Regions from separate parts of the Actinoplanes sp. NPDC000266 genome, predicted to be linked through region 1. Evidence: predicted binding sites of a transcription regulator. Region 1 holds the regulator's gene; each other region holds the start of a gene.
What was found. The regulator HrcA, encoded in region 1, represses chaperone genes, less so after heat shock. The targets are predictions, from matches to a motif close to GGTTNGCACNCTCNNNNNGAGNGTGCNAACC.

Region 1 (10,396 bases):
CGGACCAGCCTCGACCAAGATCTGCACGCTGTCAACGCCTTGTTGATCTGCACGAAACAAACCATTGACACCGCGAAGAGGCCGGGAGAAGACTGGCGCGAACTCGTTGTCCGCGTGGCGGACGAGCGTCCGAGAGGAGCTGCGATGAGCACTGACAGCCGGCCGACCATCCTGCGTAACGGCCTGGTACTGACCATGGACGACTCACATACCGTTCTCCCCGGCGCCGACGTGCTCGTTGTCGACGGCCGCATAGCCGAGGTCGGCACCGGCCTCACCGCGCCCGAGGGCGCCCTCGAGATCGACGCCACCGGCGGCGTGATCATGCCCGGCATGATCGACACCCATCGGCACATGTGGCAGACCGCCATGCGGGGCTACGGCGCCGACTGGACCCTCACGCAGTACTTCGTCTGGTACTACCTGGAGTCGGGCAAGCTGTTCCGCCCCGAGGACATCCACGCCGGCAACCTGCTCGCCGCCATCGAGGCGATCGACGCCGGCGTGACCACCACCGTCGACTGGTCACACGGCCTGCAGACCGCCGATCACGCCGACGCCGCGGTCGACGCGCTCGAGGCCGTGCCCGGCCGGTTCGTCCTGGCGTACGGAAACATCCAGCAGGGGCCGTGGGAGTGGGCCACCTCCGACACGTTCCGCGACTTCTACCGCCGGCGCGTCGACGGCGGCAAGCTGGCCGGCTTCCAGATGGCCTTCGACGTCACCGGCGACCCCTCCTTCCCCGAGAAGGCCGCGTTCGAGGTCGCCCGCGAGCTCGGCGCCGCCGTGACCACGCACGCCGGCGTCTGGGGCGCCACGAACGACGACGGCATCCGGCTCATGCACGAGAACGGCTTCATGGGCCCCACCAATGTGTACGTCCACGCCGCCACCCTCACGCACGACTCGTACAACCGGATCGCCGCCACCGGCGGCTCCGTCTCGGTCTCCACCGAGAGCGAGCAGAGCGCCGGCCAGGGCTACCCGCCCACCTACCAGCTGCGCCACCACGACATCCCGGTCTCGCTGTCGATGGACACCAGCGTCTGGTGGAGCGGCGACCTGTTCTCGGCGATGCGCACCACGCTCGGCGCCGACCGCTCGCGCGAACATCTCGAGGCCCACTCCAAGCAGGAGACGGTGACCCACGCTCACCTGCGGGCCGAGCACGTCGTCGAGTGGGCGACCCGCGGCGGCGCTCGCGCGCTCGGCATGGACTCGCAGGTCGGCGCGCTCACTCCGGGCCGGCAGGCCGACATCGTGTTGATCACGAACGAGGCCTCGCCCGTGATGTTCCCGGTGCTCCACCCGTACGGGCACGTCGCCTTCCAGGCGCAGCGCGGCGACGTGCACACCGTGCTGGTCGGCGGCCGGGTCGTGAAACAGGACGGCCGGCTCGTCGGCGTCGACCTGGCGGCGGCCCGGGCCAAGGTCGAGGCGACCGTCGACTACCTGCGCGAGACGATGGGCGAGGAGGCCTGGCGGCGCGGGATGAACCCCGATGTGCCTGAGACGGCGATCCGCGAGAACCCGTACCAGTACACCGAGTGGGACGCCGGTTCGGCGCAGTGGAAGCATTAGGAGATGACCGATACCGGAAGGGGCGCTGGGCCTGACTTCATCGAGGCGCTCGCGCGCGGCCTCGACGTCCTGCGCTCCTTCCGCCCGGGTCAGCCGTCGATGACGCTGAGCGACATCGCGGCCGAGACCGGCCTGGCCCGGCCCACGGTCCGCCGCATCCTGCTCACGCTGGAGGCGCTCGGCTACGCGCGAAGCGAGGGCCGCGGCTTCGCGCTGACGCCGCGCGTGCTGGAACTCGGTATGGCGTACGTGAACTCGCTGAACCTCTGGGAGGTGGCCCGCCCGCACATGGAGGAGCTGGTCGCGACCACCGGCGAGTCCACCTCGATGGCGCAGCTCGACGGCTGCGACATCGTCTACGTCGCCCGGGTCGCGGTGCCGAAGATCGTGACGCTGGCGGTCTCGATCGGTACCCGGTTCCCGGCCCCCGCGACGTCGATGGGCAAGGTGCTGCTCGCCGCGAAGGAGCCCCGGTTCGTGCCGGACATCCTGGCCGAGCACTCACGGTCCGGGATCGTCGCGCGGTACCGGCCTACCCTCGACGCCTTCATGACGGCGTTGCTGGAGGTGCGGGCCCGGGGCTGGGCGCTCGCCGACCAGGACCTGGCGCCCGGGATACGGTCGGTCGCCACGGGGGTCCGGGACGGCAACGGCCAGGTGATCGCGGCGATCAACGTGACCGTGCACGCGGCCGAGACGTCGGTGGAGACCCTGGTCGAGAAACACCTGCCCCACCTGCTGCGCACGGCCGCCGAGATCAGCGCCGACTACGCCCGGCTCGCCGCGGTCCCCACGACCACGGTCGCCGTCCCCGCCACGACGACCACAGCCTGAGCCTGCAACCCCAACCCGACCCGGCAGCCACAGCTGAGCCGGCAACCCCAACCCGACCCGGCAGCCACAGCTGAGCTGGCAACCACAACCGGGTTGGCAACCACCCGCTGGCCCAGCGACCACGGCTGAGCCGGCAACCACAACCTAGCCAATCACCACCAGCCGTGCCGGCGGCCACGGCCGGGCTGGGCACGCTTGCAGACTGTGCACACCGCCGCTTGATCCGGGTCATCGGCGGGTATGAGTGAATTTCATGAAGGTGGTGTCAGAACTCTTCGATCCCGAGCCGCCGCGCTGGGGTCTCCGGGGCGACCCGTGGGTGTGGCGGGCCATGGCCGAGCGCCTGGCCACCACTTACTTGCCGCCTTCCCTCGGTGAGATCGAGCGGCTGCTCTACGCCGAGTTCGATCGGCTGGTCAGCGTCAACCTGGCGTCCGAGACCACCGAGTGGGTGGTCCGTGAGGAGTTCGCGCATGGCGGCATCTCCAGCGGCGCCGTGCACCTGGACACCTGGCGAGCCGAGCTCATCCCGCTGCTCCTCGACCGGGCGAGCAGCCGCGTCGCCGGCTGAAACCAGCCAAGCAGCCGCCGCGGGCTGAAACCAGCCAAGCCGCCGCGGCGAGCTGAAACCAGCCAAGCGGCCGCCGCGGGCTGAGACCGGGCAGCGGTCGCGGGCTGAGGTCGGGTTTTTGAGCGTCACCGCTCACGCACGTCGCCGTGGCGGGGTGAGCGGTTTGGGCGCGCCAGCGCCCAGCTCACCCCGTCGCGGCCCTCGGCGGGAGCAGCGGACCGTACGCCCCACCCCGCTACGACATGACCTTGACCTTGAATTAATGGCCGTTGAAGGCGTCTCGCATGCGGCTGAAGAAGCCGCCCTGCTTGCTCAGCTCGGCCACGTCCTCGCCTCGGGTCTTGGCGAAGTCGCGCAGCATGCGCTCCTGGTCGGCGGTCAGCTTCGTCGGGGTCTTGACGTCCAAGTGCACGAACAGGTCGCCTCGGCCCTGGCCCCTCAAGTGGGGCACGCCCTTGCCCCGGATGCGGAGCGTGCTTGCCGGCTGCGTGCCCGATTTGACCTCGATGCCCTCTTCGCTGTCGAGGGTCTTGATCGTCAGGCGGGTGCCCAGGGCGGCCGCGGTCATCGGCAGCGTCACGCGGCAGTGCAGGTCGTCGCCCTTGCGGGAGTAGACGTCGTGCGGGCGTTCGTGGATCTCCACGTACAGGTCGCCGGGGGTGCCGCCACCGGGACCCACCTCGCCCTGCTGGGCCAGGCGGATGCGCATGCCGTCCTCGACGCCGGCCGGGATCTTCACCGTCAGCGAGCGGCGGGTGCGCACGCGGCCGTCGCCGGCGCACGTGGGGCAGGGGTGCGGGATGACCGTGCCGTGGCCCTGGCAGGTGGCGCAGGGGCGCGACGACACGACCTGGCCCAGGAATGTCCTCTGCACGCTCTGCACCTCGCCCCGGCCGGCGCAGGTCTCACACGTCGCCAGGTGGGTGCCCGGCGCCGTGCCCGCTCCCGAACACTGCGTGCACAGCACCGCCGTGTCGACCGTGATCGGCGCCTCCACTCCGAAGGCCGTCTCGTTCAGGTCGAGCTCGAGCCGCAGGATCGCGTCGGCCCCTGGGCGGGTGCGCGGGCGCGGTCCACGGCCGCCGCCACCGGCCGCCGTGCCGAAGAAGGCGTCCATGATGTCCTGGAAACCGACGAACGGGCCGCCGGCTCCGCCCGGGCCGCCGGGGCCCATGCCGCCGCCGGGCGCGAGCGGGTCGCCGCCCAGGTCGACGATCTGGCGCTTCTGGTCGTCGGACAGGACCTCGTACGCCGCGTTGATGTCCTTGAACTTCTCGTGCGCTTCCGGGTCCGGGTTGACGTCCGGATGGTACTGCCGAGCCAGTTTGCGGTAGGCGCGCTTGATCTCGTCGTCGGTGGCTTCCCGGCTCACGCCGAGAATGCCGTAGTAGTCCTTGGCCACGGGCTCCGCAATCCTCGTCAATTTTGTGCTAGAAGGTCGCCCACGTAGCGTGCCACCGCGCGCACGGTCGCGATGGTGCCGGGGTAGTCCATCCGGGTGGGGCCGAGCACACCGAGCCCACCGACGATCGTCGCACCGGGGCCGTACCCCGTGCTGACCACGGACGCCGACCGCAGGTTGTCGATCTCGTTCTCGTCGCCGATCCGGACCCTGGTGGTGCTCGGTTCCAGATCGCCGATCAGCTTCAGCAGGATGACCTCTTCCTCGAGGGCTTCGAGGACCGGCCGGAGGGTGCCCTGGAAGTCCAGCACGCCCCCTCTTGTCAGGTTAGCCGTACCCGCCAACGCGAGGCGTTCCTCACTGCGCTCCACCAATGTCTCGAGGAGCACCGAGGCGAGGCACGCCATCGTGGCCCGGCTCTCCGGCGCGCAGTCGTCGACCAGGCCCTGCACCAGCGGCGGGGTCTCGGCGAGCTTCCTACCGGCGAGTTTCTCGTTCACACGGCGGCGCAGGTCGGTGACGTCGTCGGCCGGCACCGGGCCGGGCAGCTCGACCAGGCGCTGCTCGACGCGGCCGGTGTCGGCGATCATCACCAGCATGAGGCGCGTGGTGGAGATCGGCACCAGCTCGAGGTGACGCACCGAGGAGCGAGCCAGCGACGGGTATTGCACGACGGCGACCTGACGGGTGAGCTGCGCGAGCAGGCGCACCGTGCGGTGCACCACGTCGTCGAGGTCGACCGCGCCGATCAGGAACCGCTCGATGGCCCGCCGCTCGGCCGGGCTCAGCGCCTTGACCTTGGAGAGGCGGTCGACGAACAGCCGGTAGCCGGCGTCGGTGGGCACCCGGCCGGCGCTGGTGTGCGGCTGCCGGATGTAGCCCTCCTCCTCGAGCACCGCCATGTCGTTGCGCACGGTGGCCGGGGAGACGCCCAGCTGGTGGCGCTCGACCAGCGCCTTGCTGCCGACGGGCTCCTGGGTCTCGACGTAGTCCTCGACGATCGCGCGAAGCACTTCGAGCTTGCGGTCATCGAGACTCATATGACCCCTCCCCCACTGGCTTGGCACTCCGGATGACAGAGTGCCAGTCTACGTCGCCGTGGACGGCAGCGCGATGATCGAGTGCACTGTCTATTCATCCACCTGATCAGCATGTCGCCCTCGACCGCATTGAAGTGCGGCCCTACCGTGTCAGCCATGACTGAACCGCCTCGCCCGCCTGGTGAGCCGAACCCGAATGACCCCACCAGGCCGTTCAACCCTTATGCGGCTAACGACCCGACTTCCGGATCGACACCGCCGCCCTACACGCCGCCTCCGGGATACAGCCCCCCGCCCGGTTATCAGCAGCAGCCTCCGCCGGGCTACCAGCCGGGATACGGCGGCTACGGCGGCCCCACGCAGGACGACCGCACGTGGATCCTGGTCGCCCACTTCGGCGGCGCCGCCGGCGCCTTCCTGGGCGGTGGCCTCTCCGGCTGGATCGCCCCGCTGATCTCGCTGCTGGCCAAGGGCAACCAGTCGCCGTCGGTGCGCGCCGAGTCGGTCAAGGCGCTCAACTTCCAGATCACCTGGGCGATCGCCACCCTGATCGGCTGGGTGACCTCGTGCATCGGCATCGGCTTCATCATCATCGCGGCGGCCGCGCTGATCGCCATCATCTTCGGCATCATCGCCGGCGTGAAGGCCATCAACAACGAGCCGTACGACTATCCGATGTCCTTGAAGCTCATCAAGTAGTTCGGCCGGGCACGGGGGCCCGGCGCTTCAATTTCCTATACGACGTCGCGGATCACGGCGTCGGCCAGCAGACGGCCACGCAGGGTCAGTTCCAGACGGCCCTTCTCGTACGCCTTGGCGTCGAGCAGCCCGTTGGCCAGCGCCTGCTTCGCGCCCACCTGGTCGAGCCGGTCGAGGGCGATCCCCTCGCGCAGGCGTACCCGCAGCATGACGTCCTCGACGTGCCGGTCCTCGCCGGTCAGCAGCTCACGCGCCTGGCCGGGAGAAACACCTTCGTCAAGCCTTTGCGTGTACGTCGACGGGTGCTTGACGTTCCACCAGCGAACCCCGCCGACGTGGCTGTGCGCGCCCGGCCCGAGGCCCCACCAGTCGGCGCCGGTCCAGTAGAGCAGGTTGTGCCGGCAGCGGGCCTCGTCCGAGGTGGCCCAGTTCGACACCTCGTACCACTCGAAGCCGGCGCCGCTCAGGGCCCGCTCGGCCGCCAGGTAGCGGTCGGCGGCGACGTCGTCCGAGGGGTACGGGATCTCGCCGCGCCGCATGCGGGCGGCCATCCGGGTGCCGTCCTCGACGATCAGCGAGTACGCGCTGACGTGGTCGACGCCCGCGTCGATCACCGCCCGCAGCGACGCCTCGAAGTCGTCGGCTGTCTCACCCGGTGTTCCGTAGATCAGGTCGAGGTTGACGTGCTCGAAGCCGGCCTCGCGGGCCTCACGAGCGGCCTGTGGCGCGCGTCCCGCCGTGTGCTTGCGATCCAGGATGCGCAGCACTCCCGGCGCCGCCGATTGCATGCCCAGCGAGATCCGGTTGAAGCCGTGCTTCCGCAGCGTGCGCAGATACGACAAGTCCACAGATTCCGGATTTGCCTCGGTGGTGATCTCGGCCCCGGGTGCCAGGCCCCACGTCTCGTCGATCCCGTTCAGGATCCGCCCGAGATCGTCGGCGCTCAGCAACGTCGGCGTCCCTCCCCCGAAGAACACCGTGTCCACTTTTTCCGGATTTATGACGCTAGAGGCCAGCTTCAACTCACGCAAAACCGTCGAGGCGTACGAATCCCGGCTCGCCCCTCCCCCAAGCTCGGCGGCGGTATACGTGTTGAAGTCGCAGTATCCGCATCGAGACGCGCAGAACGGCACGTGGACATAGACGGCGAACCCGTTCCGGCCGACCTCCGCCGTCGCGGTAGCGGGAAGCGACCCGTCGGAAGGGACAGGTGAACCATCGGGAAGTGCGCCGGCCATCCGTCAAGTGTGCACGCCGCCCGTTAGGGTGCCGCCATGGCTCTGGTCCGTACCGTCACCGACGCCGGGGTGACCACCATGACCCTGGACAGCCCGGCGAACCGCAACGCTCTCTCCACCCCTCTCATGCGCGAGCTTCTGGACGCGCTGGCCGAGGCCCTGACCGACGTCTCGGTCCGGGCCGTCGTCCTCTCGCACACCGGCCCCGTCTTCTGCTCGGGCGCCGATCTCAAGGAGACCGCCGAGGCCCGCGAGACCGGCCGGGTCCCGGCCGAGCTCCTGGCCGACGTCCTGGCCGCGCTCTGGGAGTTCCCCAAGCCCGTGGTCGCGCGCGTCGGCGGACCGGCCCGGGCCGGCGGGCTCGGCCTGATCGCCGCCGCCGACATCGCGGTCTGCACCGACGAGGCGACATTCGCTTTCTCCGAGGTACGTCTCGGCGTCATCCCGGCCGTGATCAGCGCGACCGTGCTTCCCCGCCTGGCCCCTCGGGCCGCCGCCGAGCTCTATCTCACCGGTGACGTCTTCGACGGGTTCCGGGCCAGGGAGATCGGCCTCGTCACCGCCGTCACCACGGCCGACGATCTCGACAAGACCATTTCGCGGTACTGCGCCAGCCTGGTGCGAGGCGGGCCACTCGCGCTTGCGGGCGCCAAACAACTTCTCCGCCGTACGCCTCATGAAAGCGTCCGTGAGGAGCTCGCAGAACTTTCCCAGCGTTCGGCGGGATACTTCCGCTCGGCCGAGGGCCGCGAGGGCGTCGCCGCCTTCCGGGAGAAGCGCGACGCCGCCTGGGTCCCAGTGACCAGGCAGGGGTGATCTCGTTGACTACTCTTGTTGCCTGAACAACCTTGGGGGTGTGGGTGCGCAGGACACCGGTCGTGGCGGCGCTGGCGGTGGTCACGCTCGTCGGTGCGCTCGGCGTGTTCGCCGTCGTCCGCTCGTTCTCCGGCGGCCTCAAGCTGCCCACCATCGGCCCCGAGTGCGTCGTGCGGGCCGACGGCGAGGTCACGCTCGACTACGTGCAGATGGCCAACGCCGCGACGATCACCGCCGTGGGCGTGCGCAAGGGCATGCCCGAGCGGGCCGTGGTGATCGCGCTGGCCACCGCGCTCCAGGAGTCGAAGCTGGAGAACCTCGACACCGGCGACCGCGACTCGGTCGGGCTCTTCCAGCAGCGTCCCAGCCAGGGCTGGGGCACGGTCGAGAAGATCAAGGACCCGAGGTACGCGGCCGACAAGTTCTACACCGCGCTCAAGAAGGTCAAGGGCTACCAGAAGATGCGGGTCACCGACGCCGCGCAGAAGGTGCAGCGTTCGGCCTATCCCAACGCGTACGAGAAATGGGCCGACGAGTCGGCCGTGCTGGCCAGGGCGCTGACCGGGCGGGCGACCGGCGCCGTGGAGTGCTCGGTGAGCGGCTCGCCGGTGCTGCGCGGCGCCGCCGCGTCGGCCGCTCTGCTCGAGGGCCTGCGGCTCGACTGGGGCAAGGGCCTGACCGAGTCGGCGACCACCGGGCCGGCGGCCGGCCTGACCGTCGCGGTGGCCGACGTGAACGCCGGCTGGCGCTATGCCCACTGGCTCGTCGCTCATGCCTCGGCGACCGGCCTCGAACGGGTACGTTTCGCTGATCTCGAGTGGCACGCGCCGGACGGCAAGTGGCAGGCGGCGACCGCGCAGGGTGGCGCCGACAGCCGCCGCGTGATCGCCGAAGTGTTCGATTGACGTCCGATTTTCGGTGTGTGGCCGGAAATTTCGGACGGCGTTTCCCTCACTCTGAGTGGTGTTGGCCGTTTTCGGTACGCAGTTGCGTAGCGTATACATCGACGTGGACAGACAGCTACCGTCCTGGTACTAAGTAGGACGTGTCGAGGGCGATCGAGTGGATCCTTCTGGGTTCTGGCAGCTGTCTGGCGATCCTGGCGGGAGTCCGCCGTTACCGTCCGGCCCGGCTGGGGCCCTGGCTGCTGCTGGCCGCCGCGGTCGCGGCGCTGGCCACGGGCGACGTCTTTTTCGCTCTGCGTGATCACGGCTTGGCCGACGCGTTCTATCTGGCGATGTACGCGCTGGTCGCCGGCGCGCTGCTGCGGTTCACCAGCGGCGGCTCGGCGATCGACGACCGGGCCCGGCTGATCGACCTGCTCGCGTTCGCCTGCGCCAGCCTGCTGGTCCTGTGGGTCTTCGTGTTCGGCGGCATGTCCGAGCTGGGCGGCATCTCGGCCGCCGACGTCATCGGCTCCGTCCTGCTGGTCGGGGTGGCCGTGCGCCTCAACCTGGCCACCGGCCGCAACATCGCCGCCATGCTGCTGCTCCTGGGCGCGCTGGGCATGCTGGCCGGCGACATCATCTATCCGCTGAGCCCGGGCACGGCCGCCGAGACCGGCTATCGCGTGCTCTACGTGGCCTGGGGCCTGGCCGCCCTGCACCCGTCGATGGCCCGTCTCACCATGCCGGAGACCCCGCGCCCGCCCGCGTGGCGCGGCCACTGGGCGGCGCTGCTGGTCCTGTCGGTGGCCACCCCGCCACTGGTCCTGATGATCGAGGCGCTCACCGGCACTGTGGACGACGGCGTGCCGATCGCGGTGGCGGCGGCGATCACCCTCACCCTGACGATCACCCGCCTGGCCGACGCGGTGACCCTGAACAGCCGGGCCCTGGCCCGCGAGCGCGGTCTGCGCGGCGCGAGCGCCGATCTGGTGGCCGCGGCCGACCTGCCGGCCGTCGACGAGGCGCTCCGCTCCGCCGTCGCGATCCTGCTGCCGGAGCAGACCGTGCGGCGTGTGGTCTTCGCCACCGACGATCGCCAGATGGCGCTGGAGGCCCTGCCGCCCGCCCCCGCCGGCCGTCGCACGCGCAGCTGGTGGGCCGACGAGTCGCCCTCGGCCGAGGGCATCCTGATCTGCCCGCTGTGGCTGGAGCCGCTGGCCGTGGCCCGGCCCAGCGGCGGCGCCCTGGTGCTGACCGGCCGCCGCGACGCCCTGGCCGCCGCCCGCGACGCGCTCGAGGTGCTGGCCGGCCAGGCCGCCCTGGCTCTC
Region 2 (10,396 bases), on a different contig from region 1:
CTCCTGAAGCTTCTCGCGGTCCCAGTCGGAGTCCGACGCCTCGATCTCCTTGCGGATCTGCGAGACCCGGTCGGCGACCTCGGACGACTTGCCGCCACCGTCGACGATGGTGGTGTTCTCCTTGTCGACCACGATGCGCCGGGCGCTGCCCAGCGACTCGAGGCCCACCTGGTCGAGCTTGTAGCCGAGCTCGGGGGCGATCAGCTCGCCACCGGTCGCGATGGCCAGGTCCTGCAGGATCGCCTTGCGGCGGTCACCGAAACCGGGCGCCTTCACCGCGGCGACCTTGATGGTCTTGCGCAGCGCGTTGACCACCAGGGTCGAGAGCGCCTGGCCCTCGACGTCCTCGGCCACGATCAGCAGCGGCTTGCTGTTCTGGAGCACCTTCTCCAGCAGCGGGAGGAGCTCCTCGATGCTGGAGATCTTCTGGGTGGTGAGGAGGATGTACGCGTCCTCCAGCACCGCCTCCTGCGACTCGGCGTCGGTCACGAAGTTCGGCGAGATGAAGCCCTTGTCGAACTGCAGACCCTCGGTGACATCGAGCTCGGTCGCCATGGCCGAGCCCTCCTCGACGGTGATGACACCGTCGCGGCCGACCCGGTCCATCGCCTCGGCGATCAGCTCGCCGATGGTGGCGTCCTGGGCCGAGATGGTGGCCACGTTCGCGATCGCCTTGTGGTCGGCGACCTCGACGGCCTTGCCGAGCAGCGCCTCCGAGACGACCTCGGCGGCCTTGTCCATGCCCCGCTTGAGCGAGATGGGGCTGGCACCCGCGGTGACGTTGCGCAGACCCTCGCGCACCAGCGCCTGGGCCAGCACCGTGGCCGTGGTGGTCCCGTCGCCGGCGACGTCGTTGGTCTTCGTCGCCACCTCCTTGACCAGCTGGGCGCCGAGGTTCTGGTACGGGTCGGTGAGCTCGATCTCCTTGGCGATGGTGACGCCGTCGTTGGTGATCGTGGGAGCGCCGAACTTCTTGTCCAGGACGACGTTGCGGCCGCGCGGGCCGAGGGTGACCTTGACCGTGTCGGCGAGCGAGTTGACCCCGTGCTCGAGCAGGTGGCGGGCGTCGTCCGAGAAGCTGAGAATCTTCGCCATGTTTAAGGTCCCTTCACGCACCACCGCCCTGGCCCGTGATCACGGGCCAGGGCGGTCAGCACTGTCAGTAGGTCACTTCTCGATGACCGCGAGGACGTCGCGGGCGGAGAGCACCAGGTACTCCTCGCCGGCGTACTTGACCTCGGTGCCGCCGTACTTCGAGTAGAGCACCGTCTCGCCGACCTTGACGTCAACCGGGATGCGGTTGCCCTTGTCGTCGATGCGGCCGGGGCCGACAGCGAGGACGGTGCCCTCCTGCGGCTTCTCCTTGGCGGTGTCGGGGATCACGATGCCCGACGCCGTGGTCGTCTCAGCCTCGTTCGCCTGGACCACGATGCGGTCCTCGAGCGGCTTGATCGCAACCTTTGTCGCGGTAGTCACGGGCATACCCTCCTGGGTACAGGTTTCGCCGGTCAAGGTGATGGCCGGTCTGATGCCTCATGCCACCGGGCGGGGCCGTCGTCGCGGGTGCCGGTCCGCCTGGTGCCTCACCGCCCGCCCGGATAGGCGCACGGCTGGCACCCTCGTGATGAGAGTGCTAATCGGAGATTAGGCCGGAACTAGCACTCCGTCAACCAGAGTGCCAATGAAGTCGCGCGGGGGAGAATGCCTGCGTGACTGCGGAATCGACGGCCTTGCTGCGTACCCCCGAAGGGATGAAGGCGCTGGACAGCGCCATGGAGGTCGCCGGGAGCGATCCGCTCGCGGCCGCTTCGGCGCTGCGGGCGCGCGGAGTGCCGCCGGAGCTGGCCTCGGCCGCGCTGACCCAGGTCGAGCTGCGCCGCCGCGCGGTCGCGAAGTTCGGCGCGGACGCGGCGTCGATGTTCTTCACCCGGGCCGGTCTCGAACAGGCGACGCGGGCCGTCGTCGCCGAGAGGCGGGCGCGGCGCCTCGCGGCGGCCGGGGTCAGGACCTTGGCCGATCTGGGGTGCGGGCTGGGCTCGGACGCCATGGCGGCGGCGAGGGCGGGCATTTCGGTGTACGCCGTCGACGCCGACCCGGAGACGGCCGCGATGGCCGCTGCCAACGCCGAGGCCCTGGGCTTGGATGTACGGGTCGAGTGCGCCGACGCCACGACGGTGCCGGTCGAGAGGTACGACGCGGTCTTCGCCGACCCGGCCCGCCGGAAGGCCGGCCGGGGGCGGGTGTTCGACCCGAGGTCGTACTCGCCGCCCTGGGATTTCATCGCTTCTCTGCCCGAACGCGTGCCGCGCACGGTGCTCAAGCTGGCTCCCGGCATCGATCACGGCCTGCTGCCGCCCGGGGCGGAGGGCGAGTGGACCAGCGTCGACGGCGACCTGGTCGAGGCGGCTTTCTGGTGCGGCCCCTTGGCCGAGGTGCGCCGCCGAGCCACGCTACTTCGCGAAAAATCCGATAAATCGGTCGCAAAGATGGGCGGCGCGTGGTTGGGCGGGGCGGCGGGGTCAGGCGGAGCGCAGGTTGGTGGGGCAGGCAGGGCGGGGCTTGGTGGCGCGGCGGTAGGTGGGGCGCAGGTTGGTGGCGCCGAGGTAGGCGGGGCGGAGCTTGGTGGGGCGCAGATGGGCGGCGCCGGGGTTGGCGGGGCGCAGGTGGGTGGCGCCGAGATGGACGGGGCGCAGGTTGGCGTCTCTGAGCTCACCGGGTCTGGTCTGGAAAAGGCGCCTGTGGGTGCGGTGGGGGCGTTTCTGTACGACCCGGATGGGGCTGTGGTTCGGTCGCATCTGGTGGCCGAGCTCGGTGCGGTCATCGGGGGGCGGCTGGGGGATCCGGAGATCGCCTATCTGTATACCGACGAGGCGGTGGCGACGCCGTTCGCCCGGCGGCTGGAAATCACCGATGTGATGCCGTTCTCGCTCAAGCGGCTTCGGGCTCTGCTCCGGGAACGTGGCGTCGGTCGCATCGAGATTCGTAAGCGTGGGTCGGCGCTCGAACCGGAGCAGCTTCGTAAGGATCTTCGGCTGTCCGGCCCGCACGGGGCGTCTCTGGTGCTCACGCGGGTGGCCGGGGCGCCTACGGTCATCCTCTGCCGTCCGATCTGACCGAACGGGCACGACCTTCTGAACGCAGGGGAACGGCCGCCGGTTCGAGGGGCGTGTGTGAGCTAGCAGTCACTGAGGGAGATTCGGTGCGGTAGTAGCGTTCCGGGCATGCCGAAGAAGGCCGCCGCCGGAACCCCGGCCACCGCGTTGCTCACCGCGGAGAAGGTGGAGCACGCGCTGCATCCGTACGACGTGTCGCCGGACGCTCCGAACTATGGGGCGCTGGTCGCGCAAGCGCTCGGGGTCGAACCCGAAAAGGTTTTCAAGACGCTGGTCGCCGACGTCGAGGGCGCTCTGGTGGTGGGGGTGGTGCCGGTCACCGGCGATCTCGATCTCAAGGCGCTGGCGCACGCCGCCGGCGGGAAGCGGGCCGGCCTGGCCGACCGGGCCGCGGCCGAGCGCAGCAGCGGCTACGTGCGAGGGGGCATCAGCCCGCTCGGGCAGCGCAAGAGGCTGCCGACCGTGGTGGACGACTCGGCGCTCGCGCTTGATCTGATGTTCATCTCGGCCGGCCGCCGAGGGCTCCAGGTCAGCCTCGCGCCGGCCGATCTCATTCGCCTCACGGGCGCGAAAACCGCCCAGATTCGGACATAGCACGCGCTAAGCGCGGGCCGTTACGACAACGTTACGCGCCGGGTGGATCTTTCTCCCGAGAACGGTCCAGATCGGGCATCGGGGTGACTTAGCGTCACGTGGTGAGCGTGGTTAGCGATCTTGCTCAGCTGGTCTCCAGGCCCTCACCAGGGCCGAAGTCCCTGTATCACCGCCGTGTTGCCGGATTGTTATCCCCGGTTACGAGATCGGCTGGCGTCACCGCTTGTGCTACCGGTCGCAACGGGAATACGTTGCCGGACACAACAAACTAGATCCTGATCACACGGCGTCTCGGGGAGCGACACTCCCGACAGCGCAGAACATCGAATCCGATCGAAGGCCCGGATTTACCCGAAAGGACACAAGGAATGCGTAAGGGACTGTTCGCCCTTGCCGCGGTCGGCCTGCTGGCCACCGGCAGCGTCGCCGCGTGTGGCGACGACAGCAGCGATTCCGGCAGCAGCAGCGGCTCGAGCTCGACCGGCAAGGTCGGCGTCATCCTGCCCGACACCAAGAGCTCGCAGCGGTGGGGCACCGACGACCCGAAGTTCCTCAAGGCGGCCTTCGAGGCGGCCGGGGTACAGGTCGACATCCAGAACGCGCAGGGTGACAAGACCGCGTTCCAGACCATCGCCGACGGCATGATCTCCAGCGGCGTCAAGGTTCTGATGATCGTCAACCTCGACTCCGGCACCGGTAAGGCCGTCCTCGAGAAGGCCAAGAAGGCCGGTATCGCGACGATCGACTACGACCGCCTCACGCTGAGCGGCGGCGCGGACTACTACGTGTCGTTCGACAACGTGAAGGTCGGCGAGCTGCAGGGTCAGGGCCTGGTCGACTGCCTGACCGCCAAGAAGTACACCAAGCCGGTCGTCGCCGAGCTCAACGGCTCCCCGACCGACAACAACGCGACCCTGTTCGCCCAGGGTTACAACTCGGTCCTCGACCCGAAGTACGCGGACGGCACCTTCACCAAGGGCCCGAACCAGGATGTTCCGGACTGGGACAACGCGCAGGCCGGCACCATCTTCGAGCAGATGCTGACCTCGAACAAGAACATCAAGGGCGTTCTGGCGGCGAACGACGGTCTCGGCAACGCGGCCATCTCGGTGCTGAAGAAGAACAAGCTCAACGGCCAGGTCCCGGTCACCGGCCAGGACGCGACCGTTCAGGGTCTGCAGAACATCCTCGCCGGCGACCAGTGCATGACGGTCTACAAGGCGATCAAGAAGGAGGCCGACGCGGCCGCCGAGCTTGCGGTCTCGCTGGCCAAGGGTGAGAAGCCCACCACGGCCACCGGCACCACGAAGGACCCGGAGTCGGGCGCCTCGATCCCCTCGGTGCTGCTGACCCCGACCTCCATCACCAAGGAGAACGTCAAGGACGTCATCACCGACGGCTTCGTCACCAAGGACGCGGTCTGCACCGCCGACTTCGCGAAGGCCTGCACCGAAGCGGGCATCAGCTGATCTGAGCTGATATCGGGGCCTGCCCCGAAATCCTGACGACGGCGCCGTTCGCTTCCGATAGAGGAAGCGGGCGGCGCCAGAGTCAGGTGCCCCCCACCCTGCCGCCCCGGGCAACCCCCGCCGTGGGCGGCAAAACCGGTCACTCAGCGAAGGAGAAACACCGTGGCCGCGACACCCCTCCTGGAGCTCAGCGGGATCAATAAAGGCTTTGGTCCCGTTCAGGTCCTGCACGACGTCGGACTGAGCGTCTACCCCGGCGAGGTCACCGCCCTCGTCGGTGACAACGGCGCCGGAAAGTCGACGCTCGTCAAGTGCATCAGTGGCATCTACCAGATCGACTCCGGCACGGTGACCTTCGAAGGTAACCAGGTCTCGATCAACGGACCGAGCGACGCCTCCGCTCTCGGCATCGAGGTCGTCTACCAGGACCTCGCGCTCTGCGACAACCTGGACGTCGTCCAGAACATGTTCCTCGGCCGGGAGAAGAAGCGGGGCATCGTCCTCGACGAGCCCACCATGGAGCAGATGGCCGGCGACGCGCTCGCCAGTCTGTCGGTGCGCACCCTGAAGTCGCTGCGACAGCTGGTCGCCAGCCTCTCCGGTGGGCAGCGGCAGACCGTGGCGATCGCCAAGGCCGTGCTCTGGAACTCCAAGGTCGTCATCCTGGACGAGCCCACCGCCGCCCTCGGCGTGGCGCAGACCGCCCAGGTGCTCGAGCTCGTGCGCCGCCTGGCCGACAACGGCCTCGGCGTCGTGCTGATCTCGCACAACATGAACGACGTGTTCGCGGTCTCCGACCGCATCGCGGCGCTCTACCTCGGCCGGATGGCCGCCCAGGTCAAGACCACCGACGTGACCCACTCCCAGGTCGTCGAACTGATCACTGCCGGTCGCAGTGGCAACATCGGCCTGCCTCCCGAGAAGCCCGCGGACTTCAACGGCGACGTCGTCGACATCACGCCGGGAGGCGACAAGTGAGCACCACCACGACCACCACGGCCGGCGGCGTCAAGGTCGTCAAGCCGACCGTCAACAGCTTCATCCGCGATTACTGGGGCCGCATCCGCGGCGGTGACCTCGGCGCCCTCCCGGCCATCCTCGGCCTGATCGTGCTGAGCCTGATCTTCGGCATCTCGACCGACACGTTCTTCTCCGGCCTGAACTTCGCCAACCTGTTCAACCAGGGCGCGCAGGTCGTCTTCATCGCCATGGGCCTGGTCTTCGTCCTGCTCCTGGGCGAGATCGACCTCTCCGCCGGTTTCGCCTCCGGCGTGTGTGGCGCGGTCGTCGCGATCCTCCTGACCAACCACGGCTGGGAGTGGTACACGGCCATCCCGGCCGCGCTGGTCACCGGCATCGTCATCGGCCTCGTGCTCGGCTTCCTGGTCGCGAAGATCGGCATCCCGTCGTTCGTCGTCACCCTGGCCGCGTTCCTCGGCTTCCAGGGCCTGCTGCTCGTGCTGCTCGGTGGCGGCACGAACATCTCGACCCGCGACAACTTCTTCAACTCCCTCAACAACGACAACCTGTCCGTTGCCTGGAGCTGGATCCTCACCATCGTCGCGGTCGTCGGCTACGCCGCTGTGCAGTTCAACAACGTGCGCAGCCGGGCCAAGCGCGGCCTGGTCACCGACCCGATCGGCGTCGTGGCGCTGCGCGTCGGCGGACTGGCCGTGCTGCTGATCGTCGCGACCGTCGTGCTCACCCAGGAGCGCGCGATCAACCCGGCGATCAACTCGCTCAAGGGCGTGCCGATCGTCGTCCCGATCATCGGTGTGTTCCTGGTCCTCTGGACGTTCGTCCTGGGCCGCACCGCCTACGGCCGGCACGTCTACGCGGTCGGCGGCAACACCGAGGCGGCCCGCCGGGCCGGCATCAAGGTCGACCGGATCCGCATCTCGGTCTTCGTCATCGGCTCGTTCATGGCCGCGATCGGCGGCATCATGGCCGTCAGCCGGGCCAGCTCGGTCGACCCGAACACCGGTGGCAGCAACATCCTGCTGTACTCGGTGGGCGCGGCCGTCATCGGCGGTACCAGCCTCTTCGGCGGTAAGGGCAAGGTCATCAACGCCGTCATCGGTGGTGCGGTGATCGCCGTGATCGACAACGGTATGGGCCTGCTCGGCTTCAGCTCCGGCACCAAGTACATCGTGACCGGTCTGATCCTGCTCGTCGCCGCCAGCGTCGACGCCCTCGCCCGGCGCAGAGCGGCCGCTACCGGCAACCGATGAGCCGGACCATCCTGGGTACGGGGACGGCGCGCTGATGCGGGCCGGCCCCAGCCAGGAGGAGGTGCGGCGGCACAACCTCGGGACCCTGTTGCGTTACGTGCACGTGCACGGCGCCACGTCCCGGGCGGAGCTGACCAGCCTGCTCGGTCTCAACCGCAGCACCATCGGGGCCCTGACCGCCGAGCTGACCACCGCAGGGCTGGTCAGCGAGGCGGCACCACGTGAGACCGGCCGGGCCGGGCGACCGTCGCTGGTCGTCCGGCCCGAGTCGTCGAAGGTCTACGCGTACGCCCTCAGCATCGAGGTGGACCGCCTGCGGGCGGCCCGGGTCGGCCTCGGCGGCCGCATCCTGGACCGCCGTGAGACCGCCCGGCCGCGCGGCATGCAGGTGCTCGACGCGGTGCAGCCGCTCGCCGGTTTCGTCCATGACATGCGCAAGGACGTCCCCGGCGACGCGCGCTACGTGGGCACCGGGGTCGCGGTGGCCGGCATGGTCCGCCGGGCCGACGGGGTAGTGCGCCTGGCGCCCACCATCGGCTGGGTCGAGGAGCCGGTCGGCGAGGCGCTCGGGGCCGAGCTCGGCGACGCCGGCAAGCTCACCGTCGGCAACCACGCCGACGTCTCGGCCCTGGTCGAGCACAGCCGCGGAGCCGCCGTCGGCTGCGACAACGTCATCTACCTCTACGGCGACGTCGGTGTCGGCGCCGGCATCATCGCCGACGGCCACCGGGTGGCCGGTCACGGCGGGTACGGCGGCGAGGTCGGCCACATGGTCGTCAACCCGTACGGCCGGGAGTGCAGCTGCGGCTCGCGCGGCTGCTGGGAGACCGAGATCGGCGAGTACGCGCTGCTCAAGCACGCCGGCCGGGGCGACCGGACCGGGCGCGACGCCGTGCTGGGCGTGGTCGACGCGGCCATGCGCGGCGACAGCCAGGCCCAGTTCGCCGTCCGCCAGGTGGGCGACTGGATCGGCTTCGGCGTCGGCAACCTGGTCAACATCTTCAACCCGGAGGCGGTGATCTTCGGCGGCACGCTGCGCGACGTCTACCTCGTCGCCGCCGCGCAGATCCGCAGCCGTCTCACCTCGATCGCCCTGCCCGCCTGCCGCGAGCACATCCGCCTGCGCACGCCCGAGCTGGGCGACGACGCGGGGCTCATCGGGGCCGCCGAGCTCGCCTTCGAGCATCTGCTGAACGATCCCGTCGGCTGAACCGGCGGGCACATGGTGAAGATCAAAATCATCTATGCTGCCCGCCATGCCAGCCGAAGTGCTGTTCGATGTGGCCGATCACTACCCCGAGGCCCGCGTCGTCCGGACAGCTATGACCGCCCGCGACTGGACCGCTGTCCGCGCCGTCGCCGACCCGTTGACACCCACCGGCCGCTCGATGCTCCTGAGCGTGGTGGCCGAGGTCCCCGGCGCCGAGGAGACCCTGCAGAAGGTCCTCGCCGACGACCCGGACGACAGCACGGCCGCCGCGGCCCTCGGCCGCCGCTGGACCATCATCGGCTGGAAGATCCGGACCGGGGCCCGGGCCCAGCACGTGAGCGCCGGCCAGTTCGCCTCCTTCCACGAGCGGCTGCGGCGGGCCGAGGCGGTGCTGATCGAGGGCGTCGCCCGTAACCCCGGCGACCCGGCGCTGTGGACGGCCCGGCTGACCTCCGGGCGCGGCCTCGAAGTGGGCCTGGCCGAGATCCGCCGCCGCTACGACAAGGTCATCGCGCTGACTCCGCACCACCTGTCCGCGCAGAGCGCCCTCCTCCAGTCGCTCTGCCCGAAGTGGAGCGGCAGCTGGGAGCTGCTGCACCCGTGGGCCCGCGAGGCGGTGCTGGCCGCGCCCGAGGGCGCGGTGCAGGGACTGCTGGTCGTCGACGCGTACCTCGAACACTGGATCGAGCTGCCGGAGGACGAGGGCCGGCGCTTCTTCGAGGGCGAGCAGGTCCGGGCCGAGATCTACGAGGCGGCCCGGCGCAGCGTGCTCCATCCCGCCTTCGGCCGCGACTACGGCTGGGTGCACGCGGCGAGCAGCTTCGCCCTCATCTTCAGCATGCTCGGCGACCGGGCCTCGACCGCCGCGATGTTCCGGATGCTCGGCGATCTCGCCGAGGAATATCCGTGGCACTATCTCGGCGACCCGGCCACCGAGATCCGCGCGCGTCGCGCCTGGGCCCTCGGAGGTACCCGATGATCAAGCAGCTGGATGTCGACGGCGTACCCACCCTGCTCGCGCCGGGCACCGGGCCGGCGCACGCCGGGCTGGCCTTCCGGGTCGGCTTCGCCGACGAGCCGCTGTACCGCCGCGGCATCACCCACCTGGTCGAACATCTCGCCCTGTACTCGACCGGGGTCGCCGACTATCACTACAACGGCGCCACCGGCGTCGAATACACGTTCTTCCACATGCAGGGCTCCGAGGAGGACCTGGCCGCCTTCCTCACCGGCGTGTGCTCCTCGCTGCGCGACCTGCCGATGCAGCGCCTGGCCGTCGAGAAGGACCTGCTCCAGGCCGAGGCCAACGGCCGTAACCAGGGTGCGGCCGACAGCATGTCGCTGTGGCGGCACGGCGCCCGCGACTTCGGCATGCCGAGCTATCCCGAGTGGGGCCTGCCCGCGATCACCGAGGACGACCTGCGGGCCTGGGTGGAGCGCTACTTCACCCGGGAGAACGCGGTGCTGTGGCTGGCCGGCGAGGGCGTGCCCGAGGGCCTGCGGCTCGACCTGCCCAGCGGCGCCCGCCAGCCGGCGCCCACGCCGTCGTCGGCGCTGCCGGTCAGGCCGGCCTACTTCACGGCCAACTCCGGCGTCCTCGTCTGGGACGCCGAGGTGGAACGGGCCGCGCGCTCGTCGGTCTTCGCCGGCGTCCTGGAGCGGGCGATGCGGCGCGAGCTGCGGCAGGAAGCCGGGCTCTCCTATACGGCGCAGGCCAACTACGAGCCCCTCGGCGCGGACCGGGCGCTGGTCACGGCCGTCGCCGACTCGCTGCCGGAC
Region 3 (10,396 bases), on a different contig from region 1:
CGGCCAGACCAGCGGCCCCGGACGGCACCGCCCCGGACGTCACCGGATGTCGTAGCGCATTCACATCACGCTGGGTGCCGGGCGCGCCTAGCGTGATGTGGTGCGCGGACCGGCTCTTCTCCTCGCCATCGCGGTCACTCTGGCCACACTGGTCACCGGGCGGGCCGACGCGGCGATCTCGGACCAGTTCACGAGCCGGTTCGACGTCAACGCCAACGGCGCGATCATGCTGCGCGGCAACTCGAACCTGACCTGCTCGTCGCTCGTGCTCACCTGCGCCTCGGCCCGCAACGGCAGCGGCGTCACCGGCAACGCGCTGAACAACAACGGCTACTCGATGGTCTACACCGACACTGACGGCGACCTGCTGACGACCTTCAACGACAGCAGTTCGACGGTCACCCTGCCGCCGGGCAGCACCGTGCTCTTCGCCGGCCTCTACTGGGGTGCTCTCACCGCCCTTGGCCTCGGCGGCCTGCCCGCGCCCTCTCCCAACGACAAAGACAAGGTCCGATTTCGTACGCCGGCGAGCGCGACCTGGAACCCGATCACCGCCGGCGAGGTGTACTCGTCGACCACCAACAGCGCGTACGAAGGCTTCGCCGATGTGACCGCCCAGGTCGCGGCGGCCGGCAACGGCGTCTATTCGGTGGCCAACATCCAGGCCGGCACCGGCTCGGGGCAGTACGCGGGATGGGCGCTGGTCATCGCGTACGGGAACGCCGCCGAGGCCCTGCGCAGCCTGCGCGTGTACGACGGCTTCGGCTCGATCAGCGACGACGACGTGGACATCCCGCTGTCCGGCTTCGAGACGCCGCACTCCGGGACGGTGCACACCTCGGTGGGCGCGGTCGCCTTCGAGGGCGACCTGGGCACCACCGGCGACAGCCTCAAGATCGACGGGCAGCCGTTGAGCGACGCGGCGAACCCGCCCAGCCCGGTGAACATCTTCAACAGCACGGTCAGCGAGAACGGCGCCATCGTCGGCGGCCGGGACCCCAACTACCGCAACCTGCTCGGCGTCGACATCGACCAGTTCGACGCCAGCGGCAAGCTCGGGCACGGCGTCACCCAGGCCGAGCTGACCATGTCCACCAGCGGCGACGTGTACTACCCGGGCGTCCTCACGGTCGCCATCGACCTCTACGCCCCCAAGATCACCACGACCATGACCGGCACCGACGTCAACGGCGGCGACCTCGTGCCGGGCGACGAGATCGAATATCGGATCGTCGTGCGCAACGAGGGCAGCGACACGGCCGACGGCGTGCGGTTGTCCGACGCGATCCCGACGTACACGGCCTATGTCAGCGGCGGACAGTACTCCGCCGGCGCCGTCACGTTCGACCTCGGCAGCATCCCCTATCTCGGCACCACCACCGTCACGTTCCGGGTCCGGGTCGCGCTCGACACCCCGGCCCTCTACGCGATCGCCAACATGGTCAACGTCACGTACACCGGCCGGACCACCAACGTGAGCGTCGCCGCGGTCGGCGGCACCCTGGCCACGACGGTCCAGCAGCCCCGGGACGACCTGTCGGCCGGCCTGGCCGTCAGCCCGGCCGACGTGCAGCGCGCGGCCGCCCCGAACCCGGTCACCTACACGGCCACGGTCACCAACCTGGGCCCGGACCCCGAGCCCGCGGCCCGGGTCGAGCTCACCCTGCCGGCCGGGGTCACCCACGGCACGCTCCCGGCCGGCTGCACCGCCAACGCCCCGGTCGTCAGCTGCCCGGCCGGGCAACTGGTCGGCGGCAGCCAGGCCACCGTGACCATCCCGGCCACCGCCTCGTCCGGCGCCGCCGCGACCGCGCTCGCCACCGTGCGCGTGTCCGGCGCCGGGCAGGACACCAGCGCGGCCAACAACACCGCCACGGCCGCGCTGCGGGTGAACTCGCCGCCGGTCGCCGTGGCCGACACGGCCACCACCAGCCACGCGACCCCGGTCACCTTCCCGGTCCGCGACAACGACACCGACCCCGAGGACCCGAACACCGGCTTCACCGTCACGATCGTCACGCCGCCCGCGCACGGCAGCGCGGTGGTGCTGGCCGACAACACGGTCCGCTACACCCCGGCCATCGGCTGGGCCGGCCCCGACCCGTTCCAGTACGCGATCGCCGACGGCCACGGCGGCACCGCGACCGGCACGGCCACCGTGACCACGGCCAACGCCCCGCCGACAGCCAACGTCGACGTCACCAGCACCCCGACCGACACCCCGGTGACCCTGCTTGTGCTGGCCAACGACACCGACCCCAATCCGGGCGACACGCTGCACGTGACCGGCCTCGGCGCGGTCTCGCCGGCCTCGGCGGGCACGGCGACCCGGACCGGCGACCTGGTCAGCTTCCAGCCCGCGACCGGCTTCTCGGGCCGGGCCTCGTTCACGTACGTCGCCGGCGACGGCCGCGGCGGCCAGGCGACCGGCCAGGTCTACGTCGACGTGGAGAACGCGGCCCCGACCGCGGCCGACGACCACGCCACGACGCCGTATCTCACCGGCATCCTGATTCCGGTGCTCGGCAACGACCGGGATCCCAACGTCGGCGACACCATCCACATCTCAGCGGTCGGCCCGGCCAGTACGGGCACGGCGACGGCCGAGCCGGGTGGCATCCGCTACCAGCCGCCGGTGGGCTTCTCCGGTGTCGCGACGTTCCGCTACGACATCGAGGACAACGGCGGGCTGAGCTCGTACGCCACGGTCACCGTCACCGTGGGCAACGCCCCGCCGGCCGTCGTGAACCGGACGGCCACCACGCCGTACGGCACCGCCACCGTGATCAACGTGCTCTCCTCGGCCACCGACCCCAACCCCACCGACACGCTGACCGTCACCGGCACCACCGACCCGGCGCACGGCTCGGTCGCGCGCACCCTCAGCGGCGCCCTGACGTACACCCCGGACGCCCACTTCTCGGGCACCGACTTCTTCGACTACACCGTCGGCGACGGCCACGGCGGCGCGGCCACCGCCCGGGTCACGGTCACGGTCGGCAACGGCGTGCCGGTGGCCCGGAACGACTCGGTCACCGTGCGGACCAACCTGCCCGAGGCCATCGACGTGCTCGCCAACGACGACGAGGACCCGAACGGCACCCCGCTGACCATCACGGTCAGCGCGGCCCCGGCGAACGGCACGGCGACGGTCGGCGCCGACAACCGGATCACGTACACACCGGACCCGGGTTTCCACGGCACCGACGCCTTCGACTACACGCTCGACGACGGCCTGGACACCTCGACCGCGACCGTGACGGTCGGCGTGGTCAACTCGCCGCCGATCGCCCGCCCCGAGTCGGTCGCCACCGACACCGACACGGCGTTGACCATCGACATGCTCGCCAACGACGAGGACCCGAACGGCGACACCCTGAGCCTTACCGGTTTCACGGTGGCGGCGCACGGCACGCTCACCCGGGACTCCGACGACACGGTCGTCTACACGCCGGACAGCGGCTTCTACGGCATCGACGCCTTCACGTACACGATCGAGGACACCGACCGCCTGGCCGTCTCGGCCACGGTGACGATCACGGTCCGCAACGCCGCCCCGATCGCCGAGGACGACGCCTTCGTGGTCCGCCCCGAGATCGTCACACCGGTGGACGTCATGCTCAACGACCACGACCCGAACACCGGACAGCCGCTCGAGGTGTCGTCGGTCGGCCCGGCGGCCGAGGGCACGGCCACGCTGGCCGCGGACGGCACGGTGACGTATCGGGCCGACGCCGACTCACCAGGGGCCGACACCTTCACGTACGTGCTCAGCGACGACTGGGGCCGCACCGCCACGGGAACCGTGCACATCACCGTCGACTGGCCCCCGCTGGCCGTCGACGACGAGGTGACGACGCCGTCGCGCACGCCGATCGAGATCGCCGTGCTGGACAACGACACCGATCCTGAGGGCCAACCGCTGGCGGTCACCGCGATCGGCACGCCGCCGCGGGGCACCGCCACGATCCTCCCGTCGGGCAAGGTCCGCTATCTGCCCCGAGGGGCTTCGGCCCAGATCGAGACCTTCACCTACGACGTACGGGACCAGGCCGGCAACACCGCAAGCGCCCAGATCACCGTCCACGTCGACCAGGCCGTGATCCCGCCGCCGCCGGCCCCGACCACCGATCCCGGTTCCCCGAGCCCCACCAGCCCAGTCAGTCCGAGCAGCCCAGTCAGTCCGAGCAGCCCACCTGCGAGCCCCACGGCAACCGCCAGCCCCGCGGCGTCGCCCTCTTCGAGCCCCTACAAGCCGTTGGTCCCCGACAAGGTGGCCGCCGCCCAGCCGGGCCGCCCCATCGGCATCCCCTTGCCGGCCACCGACGCGAACGGCCGCCCGGTCACCGTCCGATCGGTCGGCAAGCCCGCACACGGCACCGCCGTCCTCAACGCCGACGGCACAGTCACGTACACCCCGCCCCCGGGCTTCGCCGGCATCGACAGCTTCACCTACGAGGTGATCGACGCCAACGGCAACATAGCCACCGCGACGATCACCGTGACAGTCGGCAAACCCGACAAATACCCCGACCCCGGCATCCTGCCGCTCCCCGCCACGGGCAACAACGTGCTGGCCGTGATCGCCGCCGGCGGCATGACCCTGACGATCGGCGCCACCCTCTATTGGATCGGCGCTTCCGGCAACCCGCGCCCCGGAAAGCGCCGCCCCTGACCGCTCCTGGAAAGCAGAACGGCGGGCCCGCCGAAGCGGACCCGCCGAACTAAGACTGGACTCAGAAGTCCATGTCACCGCCGCCCGGGGCGCCGGCCGGAGCCGGGTTCTTCTCGGGCTTGTCGGCCACGACGGCCTCGGTGGTGAGGAACAGCGCGGCGATCGACGCGGCGTTCTGCAGCGCCGAGCGGGTGACCTTGGCCGGGTCGATGATGCCCGCGGCCAGCAGGTCGACGTACTCGCCGGTCGCGGCGTTGAGGCCGTGACCCGCCTCGATGTTGCGCACCTTCTCCACCACGACGCCGCCCTCGAGGCCGGCGTTCACGGCGATCTGACGCAGCGGGGCGTCGAGCGCGAGCTTGACGATCTGCGCGCCGGTCGCCTCGTCGCCGACCAGGTCGAGCTTGTCGAACGCGGTCTTGCCGGCCTGCACCAGGGCGACGCCACCACCGGGCACGATGCCCTCCTCGACGGCCGCCTTCGCGTTGCGAACGGCGTCCTCGATGCGGTGCTTGCGCTCCTTGAGCTCGACCTCGGTGGCCGCGCCGACCTTGATGACCGCAACGCCGCCGGCCAGCTTGGCCAGGCGCTCCTGCAGCTTCTCACGGTCGTAGTCGGAGTCCGACTTCTCGATCTCGGCGCGGATCTGGTTGACCCGGCCCTGGATCTGCTCGGCGTCGCCGCCGCCGTCGACCACGGTGGTCTCGTCCTTGGTGATGACGATCTTGCGGGCGGTGCCCAGCAGGCTCAGGTCGGCGCCGTCCAGCTTGAGGCCGACCTCCTCGCTGATGACCGCGCCACCGGTGAGGATGGCGATGTCCTCGAGCATGGCCTTGCGACGGTCACCGAAGCCCGGGGCCTTGACGGCGACGGACTTGAAGGTGCCGCGCACCTTGTTGACGACCAGGGTGGCCAGGGCCTCGCCCTCGACGTCCTCGGCGATGATGACGAGCGGCTTGCCGCCCTGCATGACCTTCTCGAGGATCGGGAGGAGGTCCTTCACCGCGGAGATCTTGCTGTTGGCGATCAGGATGTAGGGGTCGTCGAAGACGGCCTCCATACGCTCCGCGTCGGTCATGAAGTACGCCGAGACGTACCCCTTGTCGAAGCGCATGCCCTCGGTGAGCTCGAGCTCGAGACCGAAGGTGTTGCTCTCCTCGACGGTGATGACGCCTTCCTTGCCGACCTTGTCCATGGCCTCGGCGATGATCTCGCCGACCGTGGTGTCACCGGCGGAGATGGAGGCGGTGGAGGCGATCTGCTCCTTCGTCTCCACGTCCTTGGCCAGCTGCTGCAGGCCCTCGGAGACGCTGGCCACGGCGGCCTCGATGCCCCGCTTGAGGGCCATCGGGTTGGCGCCCGCGGCAACGTTGCGCAGACCCTCACGGACCAGCGCCTGGGCGAGGACGGTCGCCGTCGTCGTGCCGTCACCGGCAACGTCGTCGGTCTTCTTGGCGACCTCCTTGACCAGCTCGGCGCCGATCTTCTCGAAGGTGTCCTCGAGCTCGATCTCCTTGGCGATCGACACACCATCGTTGGTGATGGTGGGAGCGCCCCACTTCTTCTCGAGCACGACGTTGCGGCCCTTGGGGCCGAGCGTCACCTTTACGGCGTCGGCGAGCTGGTTCATGCCCCGCTCGAGGCCGCGACGAGCTTCCTCGTCGAATGCGATGATCTTGGCCATACGGCTTTGTCCTCCTGGACATACGCGGTGCCGGGCCTCGTCGGCCCCGCCCGTTGCGAACCTCTGCGGACGTCACCACCTGGCGTCGTGACGTCCTCAGGCCGAGCCGGATAGCCCGCGACGACCGGCCCCGTGCCCCGGCGCCGATGGCGACACCGTGACCGAGACCCCACCGTCCCGACCTGCTGGCACTCACCGATAGCGAGTGCCAATGACTTGTTTAGCACTCTCAGGTGGCGAGTGCAAGGAAACCCCGGGCTCCTCAAGTCAGTCTTCAGGCACGTTCAGCTCAGCGCGCAACGACCGGCTCGTCACCGGTCCTTCCGAGCGACGACCTTGGGTGTACGCCACGAGCGCCGCCACCGCCCACACCTGGACCGTGACCACTCCCACCGCGGTCGCCGCCAGCCCGCCGAACGCCTCGTCGGCCACCAGCGGCAGCCCCGACGCCGCCGCCGACACAGCCACCATCCCCAGCGCCGGCCCGGACCCCAGCAGATGCACCGCCCGCCGAATCCCATGACCGCGTTCGATCAGCACCACACACCCGAACACCCCCGCCACGGCCAGCAGCCCCGTCGAGGCCACCACGGCCACGGCCTCGTGCGCCACCAGCGACAGCCCACCCGTCACCAGCCCCACCGCCGCGAACCACAGCCAGAGCCCGCGCAGCCGGTTCGCCACCAGCCCCCACACCACGCGCAGCCGGGGCCGCACCCCGTCGGCGGCCGAAGGCACGGCCACCCCCACCGCCCCCGCCAGGCAGATCACCAGCGGAAGCGCCGACACGGTCAGATAGGCCAGCCACATCGTCGGCAACAAGAGCAGCCCGAACCCACCGGCCAGATCGAAGAGCGCCGGCGCCGCGATGACGGTGTCGTCAAGCCGCCCCACGAAGAAGTGCATGGGAAGCGCCGCCAGAGCCATCCCCGGCAGCAGCCGAACCCCGTCCCGCCCGAGCACAGCCACAACCCGCCCGGCCCACCCACGCAGCCCCGACCCCGGCACAGGCACGAGCGCGTCCCGCACCCCTGGATTCACCGTTTCGGGTACGCCCCCACGCGGCAGCTCAGCCGTCCGCGACTCCGGATCGAAGGGGTCCGCGGCCACCACCACCGGCTCTCCGACCACATGCAGAGCACCCTCGACCTGATCCATCGAAACACCTTGCCCCAGCACCCACCGCTCCCGCCACCCGTGGGCGCCCGTCCGATTAGTGCCAACCGGGTTGCCGCGACGAAGGTCAACGGGTAGTCAGGACGGCATGGACAGCTGGAGCGTGCACCGGGTCACCGTCGGCGACGCGGCTCGGATGCGGGCCCTCCGGCTGGAGATGCTGGCCGACAGCCCGCTCGCCTTTCTCGAGACCCTGGCCCAGGCCGCCGCCCGGTCGCACGAGGGCTACCGGCAGCGCATCGCCCAAGCCGCCTCCGGGGACGAGCTCGCCCAGTTCGTGGCCGATCCCGGGCCCGGGCGGCGGCTCATCGGGCATGCCGGTGGCACCGTCGCCCATGACTCCTCGCCCGAGACCGTGGTCTTCGCCGTCTATGTCACCCCCGCCTATCGGGGCGGCAAGGTGCTTCCGGAGCTGATGGAGGCCGTCTTCGACTGGTCCCGGCGGGCCGGGCGACGCCGCACGATGCTCGAAGTGGTCGTCGGCAATGACCGGGCCGTCCGGGCGTACGAGAAACTCGGTTTTGAGGACACCGGCGAGCGTGTGCCCCATCCGGTTCTCCCGGCCCTCACCGAGCTTCGCATGCGCCGGCGGATCTGATGGCCCGGCGGCATGTCGCACGCAGCCTGATCACCGCGGTGAACGGCACCACCGCGGTCGGCCTGATCGTCGCCAAGCTGGGCGGCGCCACGCTGCGCCGGGGGCGTGACGGCGTGCTGATCGCCGAGGGCTACCGGCTGCGGATCCCGCCCGCCAGCTGTTTCACCGTCGGCTCAGTGATCATGACGAGGCGTACGGCCGAATGGCTTCTCTCGCCCGAGAAGGCGGCCCTTTTCGGGCACGAGGCCAACCACGCCACCCAGTACGCGGTGCTCGGACCCCTGTTCTGGCCGGCCTACTGGGTGGCGTGCGGATATTCGTACGCCACCTCCCGCAACTGGGGGTCGCGCAACGTCTTCGAGCGGATGGCCGGCCTGGAGGCGGGCGGATACAAGCGGCACGTCAGGCGAGGGTCACCTGCCACTCGACGACCGAGTCGACCGGACGGAAACCGACCTGCTGGTTGATCCGCAGCATGTGCTCGTTGCTGGACGCGTTGAACGTGTCGATCACTTCGACCTTCGGCTCGTTCTCGCGGACGTACCGCAGGTTTTCCAGCTTGACCAGCAGCCCGAGCCGGTGGCCGCGGTGCTCCGGGTGGACCAGCGTGATGTTCTGCCACGTCTGTGCCGGTTTCTCGTTCTCGACGGCGATGGCCGTGATCGCCACCAGCCGGCCGCCGCGCACCACCCCGGTGTTGTAGCTGGTGCGCCCGCGCCGGATCCGCGACTCCTCGTCCTCGCGGACCCGCTCGGCGTCGAACTTCTCCGCCTCCAGGGCCAGGTTGCCGGTGGGCGCCTCGTCGTTGAAGCGGCTGTGCAGGCCGGCCACGTCGTCGATGACGTCGCCGGGCGGCACCCCGGTCCACTGCACCAGCCGGTGGTCGCCCGCCCTGGCCCGCGCCCCGGCCAGCATCTCGTCGAGGCGCGGCTGGTCGAGGGTGCTGAGGTCGAGCCGGCTGCGGGTCTCCTCGAGGCCGGCCACCGCCCCCATCGCGGTGGCGAACGCGGCGCCGTCCGGATGCTTCTGCACGGTCGGCCCCATCAGGTGGTGGCGGCCGAGCGCGCGGGCATGCTCGACGGCCTGGTCCCACAGTGCCCGGCCGACGCCGTGCCGCCGTGCCGAGGGGAGCACCCCGATCTCGACCATCACCGAGTCGAGGTTGTCGTCCTGCGGCATGGCGAGGTTCATCAGGCCGGCCGGCGCGTCGTCCAGAAGGCCCAGGCGGCGCTCGTACGTATATCCGGGCCACCCGTTGGCCAGGACCGCCCGATAGCCCTCCAGGGACGCGAACGGCACGTCCGGCTGATCGTGCTCCTGACAGGCACGAGCGATCTCGTACGCCTTCTCGACCGCGTCACCGAGCGGCTCGACCCGCACGCTCACAGGTCGTGCTGCCATTCCGTCTCGATGCCGGCCGCCCGGAAACCCATCGCCCGGTTGATCCGCAGCATGTACTCGTTCTGCGAGGCGTTGAAGGTGTCGATCGCCTGGATGCCGGGCCGGTTGCGGCGGACGTTGTCGAGATTGGCGAGTTTCACCAGCATGCCGAGGCGGTGCCCGCGGTGGTCGGGATCGACCAGTGTGGTCTGCTGCCAGGCGTGCGCCGGCTGGGCCAGCTCACCGGCGATGGCCGTCCACGCGACCAGCTTGTCGCCCTGGAGCGCGCCCGCGCAGTAGCTGAGCCGGCCCCTCTTCTGCCGGGCCTCCTCGTCCGCGCGGAGCCGGTCGGCGTCGATCTTCTCCGGCTCCCAGGCGATGTCGCCGGTCGGCGCGTCGGCCAGCAGCCGGCCCTCCAGATAGGCCACGTCGTCGATGATGTCGTCGGCCGGCACGCCGAGCCACTCGATCGTGCGGTAGCCCTCGGCGTGGGACAGCGCGTCGGCCCGCAGCTTCGCCAGATGGGCCTCGTCGAGGCCGGTCAGGTCGAGGCGGCTGCGCGTGTCCTCCAGGCCGGCGACGGAGCCCATCGCGCGGGCGAAGGCGGCGCCGTCGGGGTGTGTGTCCACGGTCGAGCCGATGATGTGCTTGCGATCGTGCGCGGCGGCCCGCTCGAGCATGAGCTCGTAGAGGGCCCGGCCCACCCCGCGCCGCCGATGCTCGGGCAGCACCTCGATCTCGACGTGCGCGTTGGTGAGGTTGTCGAGCTGGAACAGCTCCAACTCGAGGTAGCCGACGGGCTCGCCGTCGAGCAGGCCGAGATAGCGCTCGATGACCAGGCCCGGTGGCGGATGGAGAATCCCCGCTTTGAACGCTTTTTCGG

Region 2: a site for HrcA is predicted at 1,609-1,639, ahead of groES (co-chaperone GroES). Genes of this name have one in related genera too.
Region 3: a site for HrcA is predicted at 6,543-6,573, ahead of groL (chaperonin GroEL). Genes of this name have one in related genera too.

Annotation. Positions count from the first base shown of each region.
Region 1 is NZ_JBIAZI010000022.1:43,257-53,652, forward strand. Features, by position in the region: gene ACFY36_RS49965 (amidohydrolase family protein) at 145-1,581, shown strand; gene ACFY36_RS49970 (IclR family transcriptional regulator domain-containing protein) at 1,585-2,415, shown strand; gene ACFY36_RS49975 (hypothetical protein) at 2,678-2,986, shown strand; gene dnaJ (molecular chaperone DnaJ) at 3,246-4,388, opposite strand; gene hrcA (heat-inducible transcriptional repressor HrcA) at 4,406-5,428, opposite strand; gene ACFY36_RS49990 (DUF4870 domain-containing protein) at 5,585-6,127, shown strand; gene hemW (radical SAM family heme chaperone HemW) at 6,163-7,365, opposite strand; gene ACFY36_RS50000 (enoyl-CoA hydratase-related protein) at 7,402-8,181, shown strand; gene ACFY36_RS50005 (hypothetical protein) at 8,220-9,086, shown strand; gene ACFY36_RS50010 (PAS domain-containing protein) at 9,227-10,396, shown strand, end outside.
Region 2 is NZ_JBIAZI010000006.1:25,662-36,057, reverse strand. Features, by position in the region: gene groL (chaperonin GroEL) at 1-1,095, opposite strand, end outside; gene groES (co-chaperone GroES) at 1,168-1,476, opposite strand; gene ACFY36_RS24235 (class I SAM-dependent methyltransferase) at 1,710-3,113, shown strand; gene ybaK (Cys-tRNA(Pro) deacylase) at 3,222-3,707, shown strand; gene ACFY36_RS24225 (sugar ABC transporter substrate-binding protein) at 4,076-5,176, shown strand; gene ACFY36_RS24220 (sugar ABC transporter ATP-binding protein) at 5,339-6,154, shown strand; gene ACFY36_RS24215 (sugar ABC transporter permease) at 6,151-7,407, shown strand; gene ACFY36_RS24210 (ROK family transcriptional regulator) at 7,442-8,617, shown strand; gene ACFY36_RS24205 (hypothetical protein) at 8,664-9,596, shown strand; gene ACFY36_RS24200 (peptidase M16 family protein) at 9,593-10,396, shown strand, end outside.
Region 3 is NZ_JBIAZI010000005.1:26,705-37,100, reverse strand. Features, by position in the region: gene ACFY36_RS20615 (beta strand repeat-containing protein) at 1-55, shown strand, start outside; gene ACFY36_RS20610 (Ig-like domain-containing protein) at 101-4,675, shown strand; gene groL (chaperonin GroEL) at 4,737-6,359, opposite strand; gene ACFY36_RS20600 (hypothetical protein) at 6,627-7,517, opposite strand; gene ACFY36_RS20595 (GNAT family N-acetyltransferase) at 7,624-8,133, shown strand; gene ACFY36_RS20590 (hypothetical protein) at 8,133-8,600, shown strand; gene ACFY36_RS20585 (GNAT family N-acetyltransferase) at 8,536-9,534, opposite strand; gene ACFY36_RS20580 (GNAT family N-acetyltransferase) at 9,516-10,396, opposite strand, start outside.